4 regions of the Methylobacterium sp. AC315 genome follow, and region 2 is predicted to be linked to each of the others. Evidence: riboswitches for the same ligand, from Rfam matches in the RefSeq annotation. Region 2 holds a riboswitch; each other region holds the start of a gene.
The links. A riboswitch is a leader RNA that binds a small molecule or an ion and turns the genes downstream of it on or off. The one in region 2 is predicted to bind cobalamin.
Positions count from the first base shown of each region.

Region 1: it holds a riboswitch for cobalamin, as region 2 does, so the genes downstream of both, AC0IY0_RS16020 (TonB-dependent siderophore receptor) here and AC0IY0_RS25135 (TonB-dependent receptor) in region 2, are expected to answer to the same signal.
Region 3: it holds a riboswitch for cobalamin, as region 2 does, so the genes downstream of both, AC0IY0_RS13820 (TonB-dependent receptor) here and AC0IY0_RS25135 (TonB-dependent receptor) in region 2, are expected to answer to the same signal.
Region 4: it holds a riboswitch for cobalamin, as region 2 does, so the genes downstream of both, AC0IY0_RS06250 (CbtB domain-containing protein) here and AC0IY0_RS25135 (TonB-dependent receptor) in region 2, are expected to answer to the same signal.

Region 1 is NZ_CEEDEA010000008.1:195,236-198,436, reverse strand. It holds gene AC0IY0_RS16020 (TonB-dependent siderophore receptor) at 1-1,871, opposite strand, end outside; cobalamin riboswitch at 1,979-2,187, opposite strand; gene AC0IY0_RS16015 (hypothetical protein) at 3,067-3,201, shown strand, end outside.
Region 2 is NZ_CEEDEA010000025.1:9,802-13,002, reverse strand. It holds gene AC0IY0_RS25135 (TonB-dependent receptor) at 1-1,626, opposite strand, end outside; cobalamin riboswitch at 1,867-2,064, opposite strand; gene AC0IY0_RS25130 (cell wall hydrolase) at 2,482-3,072, shown strand.
Region 3 is NZ_CEEDEA010000007.1:3,360-6,560, forward strand. It holds gene AC0IY0_RS13795 (PAS domain-containing protein) at 1-32, shown strand, start outside; gene AC0IY0_RS13800 (hypothetical protein) at 66-317, opposite strand; gene AC0IY0_RS13805 (PAS domain-containing protein) at 508-1,086, shown strand; gene AC0IY0_RS13810 (hypothetical protein) at 1,055-1,417, opposite strand; gene AC0IY0_RS13815 (hypothetical protein) at 1,416-1,661, shown strand; cobalamin riboswitch at 1,678-1,886, shown strand; gene AC0IY0_RS13820 (TonB-dependent receptor) at 2,032-3,201, shown strand, end outside.
Region 4 is NZ_CEEDEA010000003.1:215,152-218,352, forward strand. It holds gene cobW (cobalamin biosynthesis protein CobW) at 1-160, opposite strand, end outside; gene AC0IY0_RS06240 (DUF1636 family protein) at 157-555, opposite strand; gene AC0IY0_RS06245 (CbtA family protein) at 563-1,312, opposite strand; gene AC0IY0_RS06250 (CbtB domain-containing protein) at 1,329-1,511, opposite strand; cobalamin riboswitch at 1,546-1,740, opposite strand; gene AC0IY0_RS06255 (DUF4424 domain-containing protein) at 1,970-2,992, shown strand; gene AC0IY0_RS06260 (coagulation factor 5 8 type domain-containing protein) at 3,116-3,201, shown strand, end outside.

The DNA.
Region 1 (3,201 bases), on a different contig from region 2:
GCGAAGACGTATCCGGCCAGCACCTTCAGTTCGGGGGTCAACTGACCTTGCGCGGTCACCTCGAACCCCTGGCTGCGCACGGCGCCCGCCGCGATCGAGAAGCCGCTGTTGTTGGGATCGGGGGTGAGCACGTTCTCGCGCTCGACCCGGAAGGCGGCCGCCGTCAGCAGGAGGTTGCCGTCGAACAGCTCGGACTTCACGCCGACTTCGTAACCGAGGCCGGTCTCGGGTGCGAGCGGCGTGCCGCGCGTCACCGCCGCGGCGTCGGGGCCGATATTCGGGCGGAAGCTCGTGCCGACATTGGTGTAGAGCGCGAATTCCGGGATCGGGCGGTAGACGAGGCCGGCCCGCGGCGAGGCCGCCACGCGCGATTGATCGACCTGGCTGCGCGGGGCCCGCTCCCGGAAGGACTGCTCGAAGATGTCCACCCGCATCCCCACGAGCGCCCGCCATTCCGGGGTAAGGACGATCTCGTCCTGCGCGTACAGGCCGGTGTTGGTGACCCGCTCCAGGTTGTTGCGCGGGATGGTGATCGGCGGCAGCGCCTGCCCGTAGACGGGCGCGTAGATGTCGAGCGCGAAGGGGCTCGTGCGGAAATTCGAGCGGAAGTACTGCGTCCGGCTGTCGGTGCTCTCGCGGTCCAGCCCAAGCAGCACCGTGTGGCCGATCCCGGCCGTGTCGAAGCGCCCGAGCAGTTCGGCCTGCCCGATCGCCACGTCCCAGCGGTAGTCGCGCACGTTGCGGTCGCGCGCCACGGTGCGGTTGTCGGCGGCGAGCGAACGGACCTCGGCCGACTCGCCCGCCAAGTCGCCCGTGTTGAGGTAGGTCGCGAGCCGCATCTGCCAGGCGTCGTCGAAGCGATGATCGACGCGCACCTGCAGGGTGTTGTTGGTCTGATAGGTGCTCTGGCCCGGCTCCCCCAGGAAGCGTGAGATCGGCAGGAAGCCGAGCTGCTTGTTGATCGCGATCACCCCGCGGTCGAACACGATGCGGTTCTTGACGAACTCGGTCTCGACCGTGACGCGGGTATCCGGCGTCACCTGCCAGCTGATCACCGGCGCCACGAGCAGCCGGTCGCTGTTGACGAAGTCCCGGAAGCTGCCGGCGCCCTGGGCCGCGAGGTTGAACCGGTACAGGACCGTGCCATCCTCGTTGAGCGCGCCGCCGGCATCGACCGTCCCGCGCGTCAGCCCGAACGAATCGATCTGGGTGCCCATCTCGACGAAGCGCTGGGCGGTGGGCTGCTTGGTGATGAGGTTCACCAGCCCGCCCGGATCGCTGCGCCCGACCAGTCCGGCGCCGGGGCCCTTCAGCACCTCGATCCGCTCGATGTTCTGGGCATCGGGCGGCGGGGGCGTGCCGCGATTGAGCGGGAAACCGTTCTTGTAGATCTCCGAGGTCGTCACCCCGCGGATGGCGTAGCTGAACAGGCTCAGGCCGCCGAAATTGTTCTGCTGCGCGACGCCGGGGAGGTAGTTGAACACGCGATCGACGCGGGTGGCGGCGAGGTCGCTGATCACCTCCCGGGGGGCGACGGTGACCACCTGCGGCACGTCGATCTGCCGGGTCGGGGTCCGGGTCGCGCTGACGGCCCGGGTCGCACCGTAGCCCGGCGTCGGCCCGATCAGGCCGATGCTGTCCGACGCGGCCGTCGTACCGGGGGCTGGGCTGCCGCCGACATGCTCGACCGAGACCTCCTCCAGGGCGATGCTCTCCTGCGCCCGCGTCTCGCCGGCCGGCGAGCCCGCCGTCAGGATCGCCGCGAGGGCGACACGCGGGCTCTGGCGGCGGAAGGGAGACCGGGAACGGCTCCGCGGGCCCCGGGCTTTCGCGGAGGGATGGGTCGTGGTCGGCTTCGGGCGGACTGGCACCGGCACACTCATGGTTGTCGAGCCGGAGGCTTCAGCGTGAGCGCGTGCGGGCGACGGGCCCACGGGGCCGCGCCGTCCCTGCGTTCCGCCGGGGCACCCCGCCCGAGGGTCGTCGTCACGCCGAGGCAGGTCTCCTGGCTCGCGGGTCACGATCCCGGCCTGGTCTTCCCGATGCGACGCATCAGTGACCACGGGCGGCAGGGACTCACCGCTTACAGTTGCGGGGGCAGCTTCGGCCTTGCCCGTACGAGCGCACCGAATTCCCATCTTCGCCCGCGGACCGAAGCCCGCGGGAACCTTGGCCGCCCGATACTCGCCACCGCGCCCCCGGGGGTCAATGCCTCAACGACAGAATGCAATAACGTTACACACGCTGTGGTTTAAGGGACACATCGGCCTCCCGGTTCGCCAGCTCACGGTTTCGGCTCTGGCGGATGAGCGCGCCCGGGCAGCAGCGGGGCGCCGCCTTCCGGGGCCGGATCCGGGATCTCTTCCACGTGGCTGCGGAAGCCAGCGCCGGACGTCGGCCTGTCGGCGCGCGGTGGCGGCGAGACGGCCAGCAGGCAGCCCGGCCGAGACCGCGATGGTCTGCCAGGGACCGGACGGCGCGGCCATCCGGGCGTGTTCACCGTGCGGAGCCACCCGCAGGCGGAGCGCCAGGCCCGGGTTGGCCGCAGCCTCGTCCAGGAACCCGGACCTGTCCGGATCGAGTGGGTGTTGGCCCCAGACCGGGATGGACGCGCCGCCTCCACGCTCTTCCGATCCCGCTCGGCCGGAAACCGTAACGCAGCGATTCGACACGGCGTTCGATCCGTCCGGATACGGTCTTGCGTCCACCTGGGGCGGCCCCCGATCTGTTTCGAGACGCGGCCCGGATTGCACCCGCGGTGCCAGGGAGCGACGCGCCTCGGCGCGAGGCCGGGCGAACTCCGGGCCGCCGCCGGGCTCATCCGTATCGGGCGCGCGGCGTGGGCCGGGCGCGTCGAGACCCGCATCAGATCGGCGGGCTGCGAGCCCCCCGCGCGGGCTTCGCGGTGCGTGCCGGCCTCCGGTGGGCCCTCGGGGCGCGGCACCTGCGGCTTGGCTTCGACACCGGGTCGCGGCGTCGCGAACCTGAACGGCCGCAGGGGGTTTGCTTTCCGAAGAGCGCGGTCGGCACCGACGCGGTACGCCGCGCGGCGTGGAGAACATGATGATGGACAGCACCCTGGCTTCGGTAACGGTCCCTTCCCTGAAGGCCGCTCGATCGGCGCGAGACCGCCTGGCCCGTGCCGGGTTTGCCCGCAACAGCATCGACATCGAGCGGCATGGCGACGGGTTTGAGGTCTCG
Region 2 (3,201 bases):
ATCGCCCTCCAGCGACAGGAACGGCGTCAGCGCGTAGCGGTTCGTCCACTCGACGCCGAAGCGCCGGGTCGGGCGGCTCGGCTCCGTGGTGCCGGTGTCGCCCTGGAACAGGTTTTCGGACGCGAAGTCGAGCCGGAACAAGGCGAGGCTGGTCTCCAGCCCGGCGATCGAGCGGTTGCGCAGCCCGACCTCGTAGCCGGTCGAGGGCACCAGGAACGGCGCGCGGCCGATGTTGAACAGGGGGCTTGCCGGATCGACCGTGGCAGTCACCCCGCGCACGTCGTTCGAGTGGAAGCCGCCGCCGTAATTCACGTAGAACTCGGTGTCGAACCACGGTCCGAGGGTCAGGCCGAGCTTAGGATTGACGATGCCGTCGCGGGCCCGGCCCGAATTGGCCGGCGTGTCCGAGGCGACGCGGGCATCATAGCCGTCGGCGCGGAAGCCGAGGCTGGTGCGCAGCCAGTCGGTCCAGCGCACCCGGTTGTCGAAATAGAAGGCCCCGCTCGTCTCCAGCACCCGATCGTCGAGCACGCCCGAGCGGTATTGCCGGTTCGTCGTGTTGAACAGCCCGACCCGGATGCTGTCGGTCCGGGTCTGCACGCCGACCTCGTTCTCCATCGGACGCCCGAACAACGCGCCCTGGAAGATGTGCAGCGCCTCGCCGCCGCCGATGATGCGCTGGTCGAGCTGGTGGAACTGGTCGCCCGCGACGGGGTCGTTGAGGACATAAGTGAAGTCGTTGAACAGGTTGAGCTGCGAGCGGATCACGTAGGCCGAGGCCCGGGTCACGCCTGTGTCGTCGGTGCTGCTGAAGCGGCCGGACAGCGAGAGGCGGCTCGTATCCCCGCCATCCGTGGGGTTGATCGTGCCGTATCGGCCGATCAGCCCCTGAGCGACGGCCCGCTCGGGGATCTGGTTGGTGGCGGTCCAGCGGCTGGCATAGGCCATGCCCGTGACCGAGAAGCCGTCGAGCGCCGTGCCCTGGCTGTAGCGGGCGACGGTGCTGATCTTGCGCAGGGCGTCCGGGACCACCCACGGACCGTCGTAGACCTGTGCGTCGGCCGCGACCAGGAGGTTGCCGTCCCCGATCGGGGTCGAGGCGATGGTGAGCGCGCGCTTGTAGCCGAAGCTGCCGATGGCGGTGAGCGCGAGGTTTTTCTGGACGGTGTCGAGATAGTCGATCCGCACCGAGCCGGCGGAGGCGAAATCGCCGTCGCGTACGAAGTACGGCCCCTTGTGGAACTCCACCGCGCCGACGAGTTCGGGGATCAGGAAGTTGATGTCGGCATAGCCCTGCCCGTGGGCGTGGGTGCGCATGTTGAGCGGCATGCCGTCCAGGAACAGGGCGATGTCGGTACCGTGGTCGAGGTTGAAGCCGCGCAGGAAGAACTGGTTGGCCTTCCCCTCCCCGCTATGCTGGGTGACGATCAGGCCCGGCACCGCCTCCAGCACCTCGCCGGGACGCGTCACCGGCCGGCTGTTGAGCTGGGCGCCCGTGATCACCCCCGCGCTGGCGGAAGCCACGGGCAGGAGCGGGCCGCCGATGCCGGTCACGCCGCTGACATAGCCCGCACTCGCGGCGGCACCGCCCCGCGGGGCCCCGGAAGGCTCTGCGGTGACCGAGATCTCGTCGAGCGTCGCCTCGGTGTCCTGGCTCGGCCGGGATCCGTCCCGGGCGGAGGCCGCCGGGGGCAGCAGCGCCAGGGCCGTCAGCACGGCCAGTTTCGAGGGCGTCAAGCGCGGCACAGGACGGGACACGGGACCTCGGGCGACGGCAGTGGCACGTCACCGCGAACGAGGCCGCGCCGACCGCGCTCGCGCGGGCGTCCCGGCACCCGCCAGGACACCCCGCCCAGCGCGTTTCGCGTGTGACCACGACTGACGGCAGGTCTCCTGGCTCATGGGTCGCCGCCCTCTCGTCGTCTTCCCGGGCGAGGCGGCCCAGTGACGTGGTGACGAGAAGGCTCACCGCTTACAGTTGCGGGGGCAGCCGCGGATTCGGGGAAGACCCCTCACCGCGTTCCCTTTTGATCCCCGAAGGGAACCGTCCCAGCCACCTTCGAGCCAAGGCTTGGGTCCCGTCAACGTCCCGGCACCGGTTGGCGGCGTGTGTGTCTATCGGATGACACCGGGCCCTCGGCCGGCTCTCGTTCCAGCCGAACGAGGCCGCCGACCGGGGGACTCGTCCCTCCGATCCCGGACGGCTCCGGGCGATGCTACGCTAATGGTATCGCGAAGCTTTTCCGCCCGGACCTGCGGCTCCCGCTGCGGCTCCGGTCCGTCCCGCGAGGGGCCGCGTTCCAGGGCTGTCCGTGGTCCGCCAGCGCGGGCCGACCGGCGTTCGGGGCGATCCACGCATGCCGGCCCGCCACATCCTCGCCGCGAACGTGCACACAAGCTTGGCGCGTACAACGATCGAGAGTGGCGACGCCGGGCAGGGCGATCGCCCTGCCCCGAGGCCGGAGGACGGAGCGCTGATGCATGCAGGGTAGCGAGAGGATCAAGACCGTTTCGGGGCTGGTCGCGCTGGCGCTCGCCGGCGGCCTCGGTGCGTGCAACACCGCGTCACCCCTGACCACAGGATCGATCCCCGGCCGCAAGCCGTCGATGGTGGTCACCGACGCCGAGCGCGACTGCCTCGGCCGGGCCATGTATTTCGAATCGAACCGCAGCGACGAATCCGGTCTGCTGGCCGTCGGCACCGTGGTCATGAACCGGATGGAGGCCGCGATCTTCCCGGGCGGCATCTGTGCGGTGGTCGGGCAGCCCGGGCAGTTCGCCCCCGGCGTCCTGACCAAGCCGATGCAGGACCGCGACCTCCAAAAGGTGGCGGATGCCGCCGACGCGGTGCTGGCGGGCGAGCGTCACCCGAAGGTCGGGAAGGCGATGTATTTCCACACGGCCGGCCACCACTTCCCGTACACGAACATGCACTACGTGGCCGTAGCCGGCGGCAATGCCTTCTACGAGAAGCGCAACTCCCGCGCCGCCAAGGCGGAAACGCCGGCGCCCGCCGCCCTGTCCCCGACGGTGTCGAGCTACGCGGCCGGCCCGGCTGCGCCGACGCGTTAGCGCTGCGCACAACGATCCGAACGGCCTTGCCGGATCCGGATCGCGCTTCCGGCGCGGGTCCCTCCCCTTGCCGCAAGCCTGCGCCCCGGCACCACCCGCTCGCAGCGCGTGTCCATCCCGCTGCGAGCG
Region 3 (3,201 bases), on a different contig from region 2:
GCTCATCGGAGCCGGGTGATCGGCTTCATTAAGTGACACGAGAAGGCGAACCGGGAGACGTCAGACTATTTCGGTCCGGTCTCGACCAGTCCCTGGACCGCTGTGATGAAGCGTCGGGCAGCGTCGTGATCAACTTCCCGCAAATACGCTCGTACGGCCGCAAGCACTTGCGCCTCGTGCTCGCGCTGGAGATGCCCGACCGCGTCGGCGTCGAAGCCGTAAAACGCCGTTACCGGGACGCCAAGCGCATCGCTGATCCGAGCCAGCGATCCTCGACTCTCACGTTCATCGTCGGGGTTCTTGAAATCGTCACGCATGGCATCTCGCTCGGCGTCTCGCCTCACGGATGCGGCGACGGATTTCTAGGGCAGGTATGCATAACACACCAAGCAGGCGCTGGGTTGCAGAACAAAGGGGAATGCAACCTAAGAGGTTGTTGACGCTTGTTTATGTTCGTTCGCTCGTGCCAAGGCGGCCACAACTCAACATCAAGTTTTGCGAGGCGCTATGCGCATCAACGCCATCGATGGGTTCAGCGAGGATATGGAGCGCCTCAGGGGCGCGCTGGAAGCCTCGTGTGTCGTCGGGACCTGGGATTGGGATCACACCCGTGGGGTCGTCAGCTACGACGCTGGTGCGGCCCGCCTTCTGACCGGTGATCCGGATCTGGCCGAGCGCGAGATCACGGGGATGTCCGGTGCTGCTGCCGTACATCCCGATGACCGCGAATGGCTGGCCGAGCACATGAGGAAGGCCGCTCGGGCTGGCGGCCTCGTGGTGTCCGAGTACCGGGTTGTTGCTCCTGACGGAGCAGTGAGTTGGCTGCTCAGCCGCGGCCGGACCTATCAGGATCATTTCGGCCGCCCGCTGCGATCCTGCGGGATCCTGATCGACATTACTGAGATGCGCGATGGCGGCGAACGGTACGTCATGGGAAGGTCATCGCAGGCCGATGATCCGCTCGACCGGGCCGCCGACCTCGCCATTGCGTTAAAGCAGATCCTCGGCGACGACGCTCCGGCGGAGGTGCGGGCCGCGACTGATGTACTCTTGTTCAGCCTCGGTCGAGCCATCGCTCAATCTTAAGGCCGTTGAGAACTCGCACCGCGAAAGTTTGGCCGATCAGCGCGGTCTTGCCCACCGCCCTCCTGCACCTTCCCGAGATGTTCTTCGTCGTGCCGCGCCGCTCACCACCATTCGTCGAAGAACATGTCGTCATGGTGCCGACGACGATCCGGCTCCCATCATCGACCAATATCTGACTGGCGGTCCCGCGGAAGCGTCGTCTTAGCCCATCCAGATGCGCCTTTCGGTGAAGTTCTTCGAGACGGATAATATTTCCGGAGGGCGGATCGCGGGTGGGTTGAAGATCAACGCGATGTTCTTCGAGATGTCGGAGACGGTGGTCGAATGCCATGCGCCGCCTGCTTGCCCTGAAGGGTGCGGTGCCGGACTACGACGGCCTGATTTTCCGCGCCGTGTTGGACTCGTTGTACTCCGAGATGCCGGAGCGGCTTAAGCGTGACCGATGGGGGCGAAGTTCGATTTTAAATCTTGGGCAGCGGTACTGGTCACCCATCGTCAAAGGCGGAAAGGCGTCTGCATTTGAAAATATGTCGCTGCTTGGCAACACCCAGCGCGCGTCTTGCAACGTCGATTGACCACCCTTTAATCCGGCGTCATTTACTAATCGACGGTTCCCTCGGGGATCAAAAGGGAACGCGGTGAGGATCAGTCCGTGAGGACCACTCCGATGCCGCGGCTGCCCCCGCAACTGTAAGCGGCGAGCCCAGCACCACCGCGTCACTGGATGAGCCTCATCCGGGAAGACGGTGCAAGGGCGGCGACCCGTGAGCCAGGAGACCTGCCGTCAGTCGTGGTCACACGCGAAACACATCGGGCGGGGTGTCCTGGTGGGTATCGAGACGGCCGTCCTGAAGCGGTCTTCTCGGACTTGTTCGCGGTGACGTGCCACTGCCGTCGCCCGAGGCTCCTGTGTCCCTTCGTTCAACGAACCGAACGCTCTCGACCTTGTCGGGGCTTGGCCTCGCCGCTTTGGCATCAGCGGCCGTAGCTCAAGGCAGATCCGCATCGAAAGCAGCCACCACTGAAGCGACGCTGGACGAGATCTCCGTCACCGCAGAGACTGCTGTTGCTGCGTCTCCACAGGCCGGTCCTTCGGCGAGCGCGGGCTACGTCGGTGGCACGACGGGTATCGGCGGGATCAGCAGACCGGTGGACTCCGCCAGTTCCGGCGTCATCAGCGGAGCGCAGCTTAACAGCCGCCCAGTAACGCGCCCCGGCGAGGTGCTGGAGTCGGTGCCCGGTCTGATCGTCACTCAGCATAGTGGGGAGGGGAAGGCCAACCAGTTCTTCCTGCGTGGGTTCAACCTGGACCACGGCACCGACATCGCCCTGTTCCTGGACGGCATGCCGCTCAACATGCGCACCCATGCCCACGGCCAGGGTTACGCCGACATCAACTTCCTGATCCCCGAACTTGTCGGCGCGGTCGAGTTCCACAAGGGGCCGTACTTCGTGCGCGACGGCGACTTCGCCTCGGCGGGCTCGGTCCGGATCGACTACCTCGACACGACAGCCAAGAACGTCGCGCTGACCTCGATCGGCAGTTTTGGCTATAAGCGTGCGCTGTCGATCACCACCGTGCCGCTGGGCGAGGGCAACCTCCTCTTTGCAGGCGAGGCGCAGGTCTACGACGGGCCGTGGGTTGTCCCCGACGCTTTGCGCAAGATCAACGGTGTCGCCCGTTACAGCCAGGGCACGGCGCTCGACGGCTTCTCCGTCACCGGCATGGCTTACGCGGCCCGCTGGACCGCCACCAACCAGATCCCCGAGCGCGCCGTCACGGAAGGGCTGATTAGCCGCTACGGCACGATCAACCCTACGGACGGCGGCGACACCTCGCGCTTCTCGCTCTCGGGCAAATTCAGCGCGACGGACGACACCGGCATCACGCGGGCCTCAGGCTACGTGATCCGGTCCCAGTTGAACCTGTTCAACGACTTCACCTACTTCCTCAACGACCCCGTCAATGGCGACCAGTTTCACCAGCTTGATCAGCGCATCATCGGCGGCGGCGAGGCCCTTCACATCTTCCAGGGCGACTGGTTCGGGCGGCCGATGGAGAACGAGATCGGCGTCCAAACCCGCACTGACTCGATCCGGGTCGGCCTCTTCAAC
Region 4 (3,201 bases), on a different contig from region 2:
CCAGGAACGACTTGTCGAAGCCGACATCACCGAACTCGTTGACCAGGATCGCCAGGCGGCGGCCCTTGGCGTTCTCGATGACGTGGCGGACCAGCGTCGTCTTGCCGGCCCCCAGGAAGCCGGTGACGATGGTGCAGGGGATCTTGGTCACGATGGTCATTCCGCAGCCTCCAAGGTGCCGGCCGGAAGCGGGCGGGGATCGGGAAAGGGCGGGATGCGGGCGATCACGCCGGTCTTGAATGCGGCAGGGCGCTCCCGCCAGGGCACGATGCCGTCCGGCGTCGCCGCGTAGGCGGCCAGCCCGTCCAGGATGGTCGCCGCCGACTCGGACGGGTCCATATCGCCGTAGACGTAGGTCCAGCGGGTCTCGGACGCGACCGCCACGGAACAGGGCCGCTTGCACACCGACAGGCACTCGACCCCCTCGATCCGCAGCTGCCCGGACGTGTTGCGCGCGCGCAGGGCCTCGAGCAGGCGCGCGCCGGCCCGGGGCCCGTCCGGATCGTCGCCCGGGCGGCGGCAGGTCGTACAAACGTAAAGGACGGTCTCAGGCATGACGGCCTCAGGCATGCACCGTCCCGCTTGCGTTTCCACGGCCGAAAGCCTGCCAGGCCCAGCCGAAGCCGAGGCCGATCAGCATCCAGAAGACGAAGCTGATCGCCAGCGAGCGCGCCGCGAACTGCGCCGCAAGTGCCGCGGGAAGCTCCGAGGACACCTCCGCAGCCTGCGGCGCACCGGCGACGTGCGGCGCCACGATCAGCACGAGGCCGCCCAGGATCGCGATCAGCGAGCGCCGGACCGTGATCAGGTACAGGCCCATCCCGGTGGCGGCGGCGGTCATCACCCACCAGGCCTGACGGGCGGCGAGCGGTGCCGCCTCGCTGCCCGGCAATTCCGGCGGCAATCCCAGGCCCGGGGCCAGAGCGACGCTGGCGAAGCCCGCGATCGCGAACGCGACACCGACCTGCCGCGTCGGCTCACGGCCGCAGGCCAAGATCACCGCACCGAGCAGGAGGGCGTAGCCGACCCCGCCCACGAGCGTCGCCAGAGCGGTGAAGGCCATCCGGGGCAACCCCTCGCCGGGCTGCCACTCGGGTGCGGCGTCCGGTGTGCCATGATCGTGCCCCGCATGAGCCAGCACGACCTGAGCCGACATGATCGGGAGCCTGCGCTCGGCCTGGTGCGTCTGCTTGGTCTCATAGCGCTCGGCCGCCACGATCAGCGGCGACGTCAGCGTCAACTCGAGGCCGGTCACGACGACGGCCGCGAGGAAGCCGGCGGCCAGGGCCGCCGACAGAAGCCGGATGATCATCCCTGCGCCAGGGGCGTCAGTGGCAGGGGAAGTTCTGGGTATGCCGGAAATCGTGCGCGGCGTTGTGCAGCGCGATCGCCGGCGAGAAGCCCGCCATGAACAGGAGGCCGAGGCCCAGGAAGGCCGCGAGCGCGACGGCAACCGGACGCTCTCCGGCGCGGATGCCGGTGGCGATGGGGGCGAGGGTCGAGGTGGTCATCAACATGTCTCCAGCCGCCCCACCGGCGGCATTGCGGGATCTCATCGTGACGGCAGGTCTCCTGGCTCGCGGCTCGGCGCGCCTGCCGCCTTCCCGGATCGCTCCGGTGGCCTACTGGCAGACGCTCGCCGCTCACAGTTGCGGGGGCAGCCGCGGTTTCGAGGTTCGTACCCCTCACCGCATTCCCTTTTCACCCCGTCTCCGGGGCACCGTCACGCCATCGTTGTAGACGCATGACAGCTCTCGCACAACGGAGGCCCGGCGGAATCGTTTCGGACTCCTGGGGTACGGCACGGATATGCGGGTCGGGCGGTGGCCGTGAGTGTCGAAACGCATTGGGGGGACGGACTTCGACGCGTCGCGACCGCCGTCGGCGCTTGGCCCGCGGCACCGGCGCCGTGTAACGGCCGGCGTGGACGATTCCGGCCCCTGTCCGATTCTCGAACCCTTGAGCGTTGATGTCGATGCGTACCTTGTCGCTGGCCCTCGTCGTCCTGGCGGCCACGTCCCTTCCGGTCCGGTCCGACGACAGCACCGCCGCGCTCATCGCCGGGGGGCTCGTCCTGGAAAAGGCCGGCACGATCGCCCTCGCGGCCGAGGATATGTACCTCTCCGAGCAGGCCGTGCAGATCGACTATCGGTTCCGCAACCTGACCGATTCCGACATCGAGACCACGATCGCGTTCCCGATGCCCGACATCACCGGTGACTCCGAGATGCTGGTTTCGCTCCCCGATCCGGCGCACGACAACTTCCTGAAGTTCCAGTCCGCGGTCGATGGCGAGCCCGTCGAATCGCAGGTCGAGCAGCGGGCGTTCCTGATGCGGAGCGATACACCGCCCGTGGAGATCACCGCTCGGCTCAAGGCGCTGGGGATCCCGCTCGTGCCAACCACCACGGCGACGGAAGCGGCCCTGCGCCGCCTCGGCGAGCGCCAGCGGCGCGACCTGATCGCGGCCGGCATCCTGGAGCGGCAGGAGCACAAGGACGGGACGATCGCGGATGCCCCGCTCTGGACATTGAAGTCGAAATTCTGGCGCCGGCAGGTCTTTCCCGCCGGGCGCGAGATCGCGGTGCGCCAGAGCTACGTCCCGAGCCTCGGCGGTCTCGCGAGCCTGTCCTACGGCGGGCCGAACCTCGACCCGGCGCAGAAGGCGCACTACGCGACCCGATATTGCACGGACCCGACCTTCGAGCGGGCGGCCCAGGCCCTGTACCGGCGGTCGAGCGCCGACGGCAGCCGGGCGTTCCAGGCCTACGAACGGTCCCTCTCCCACGTGATCAGCTCCGGCGGCAACTGGGCTGGCCCGATCGGCCAGTTCAAGCTGGTCGTGGACAAGGGGGATCCTACGACCCTGGTCTCGTTCTGCGGGGCCAACGTGAAGAAGACCGGCCCGACGACCTTCGAGACGGTGATGAGGGACTTCGTCCCGCAGCGCGATATCGAGATCCTGCTGCTCAAGACCAAGACGGGCGAATGAACTAGTCGGGCGCCCTCGCGGTGCGCCCATGGGCTTGACGCGTCGGGTTCGATACGGGCACCGCCGGGCGCGCCCTCCGGCCCCGACCTCGGCGCGTTTGGTCCAGCCCGCCTCGGAGACACGATGGCCCCGGAAGACGCCCCGACATCCGCCCTCGTCGATCTCGCGGCCGGCCGCGCCCCGCAGCGGGTCGTCGAGGCGGATAGGAC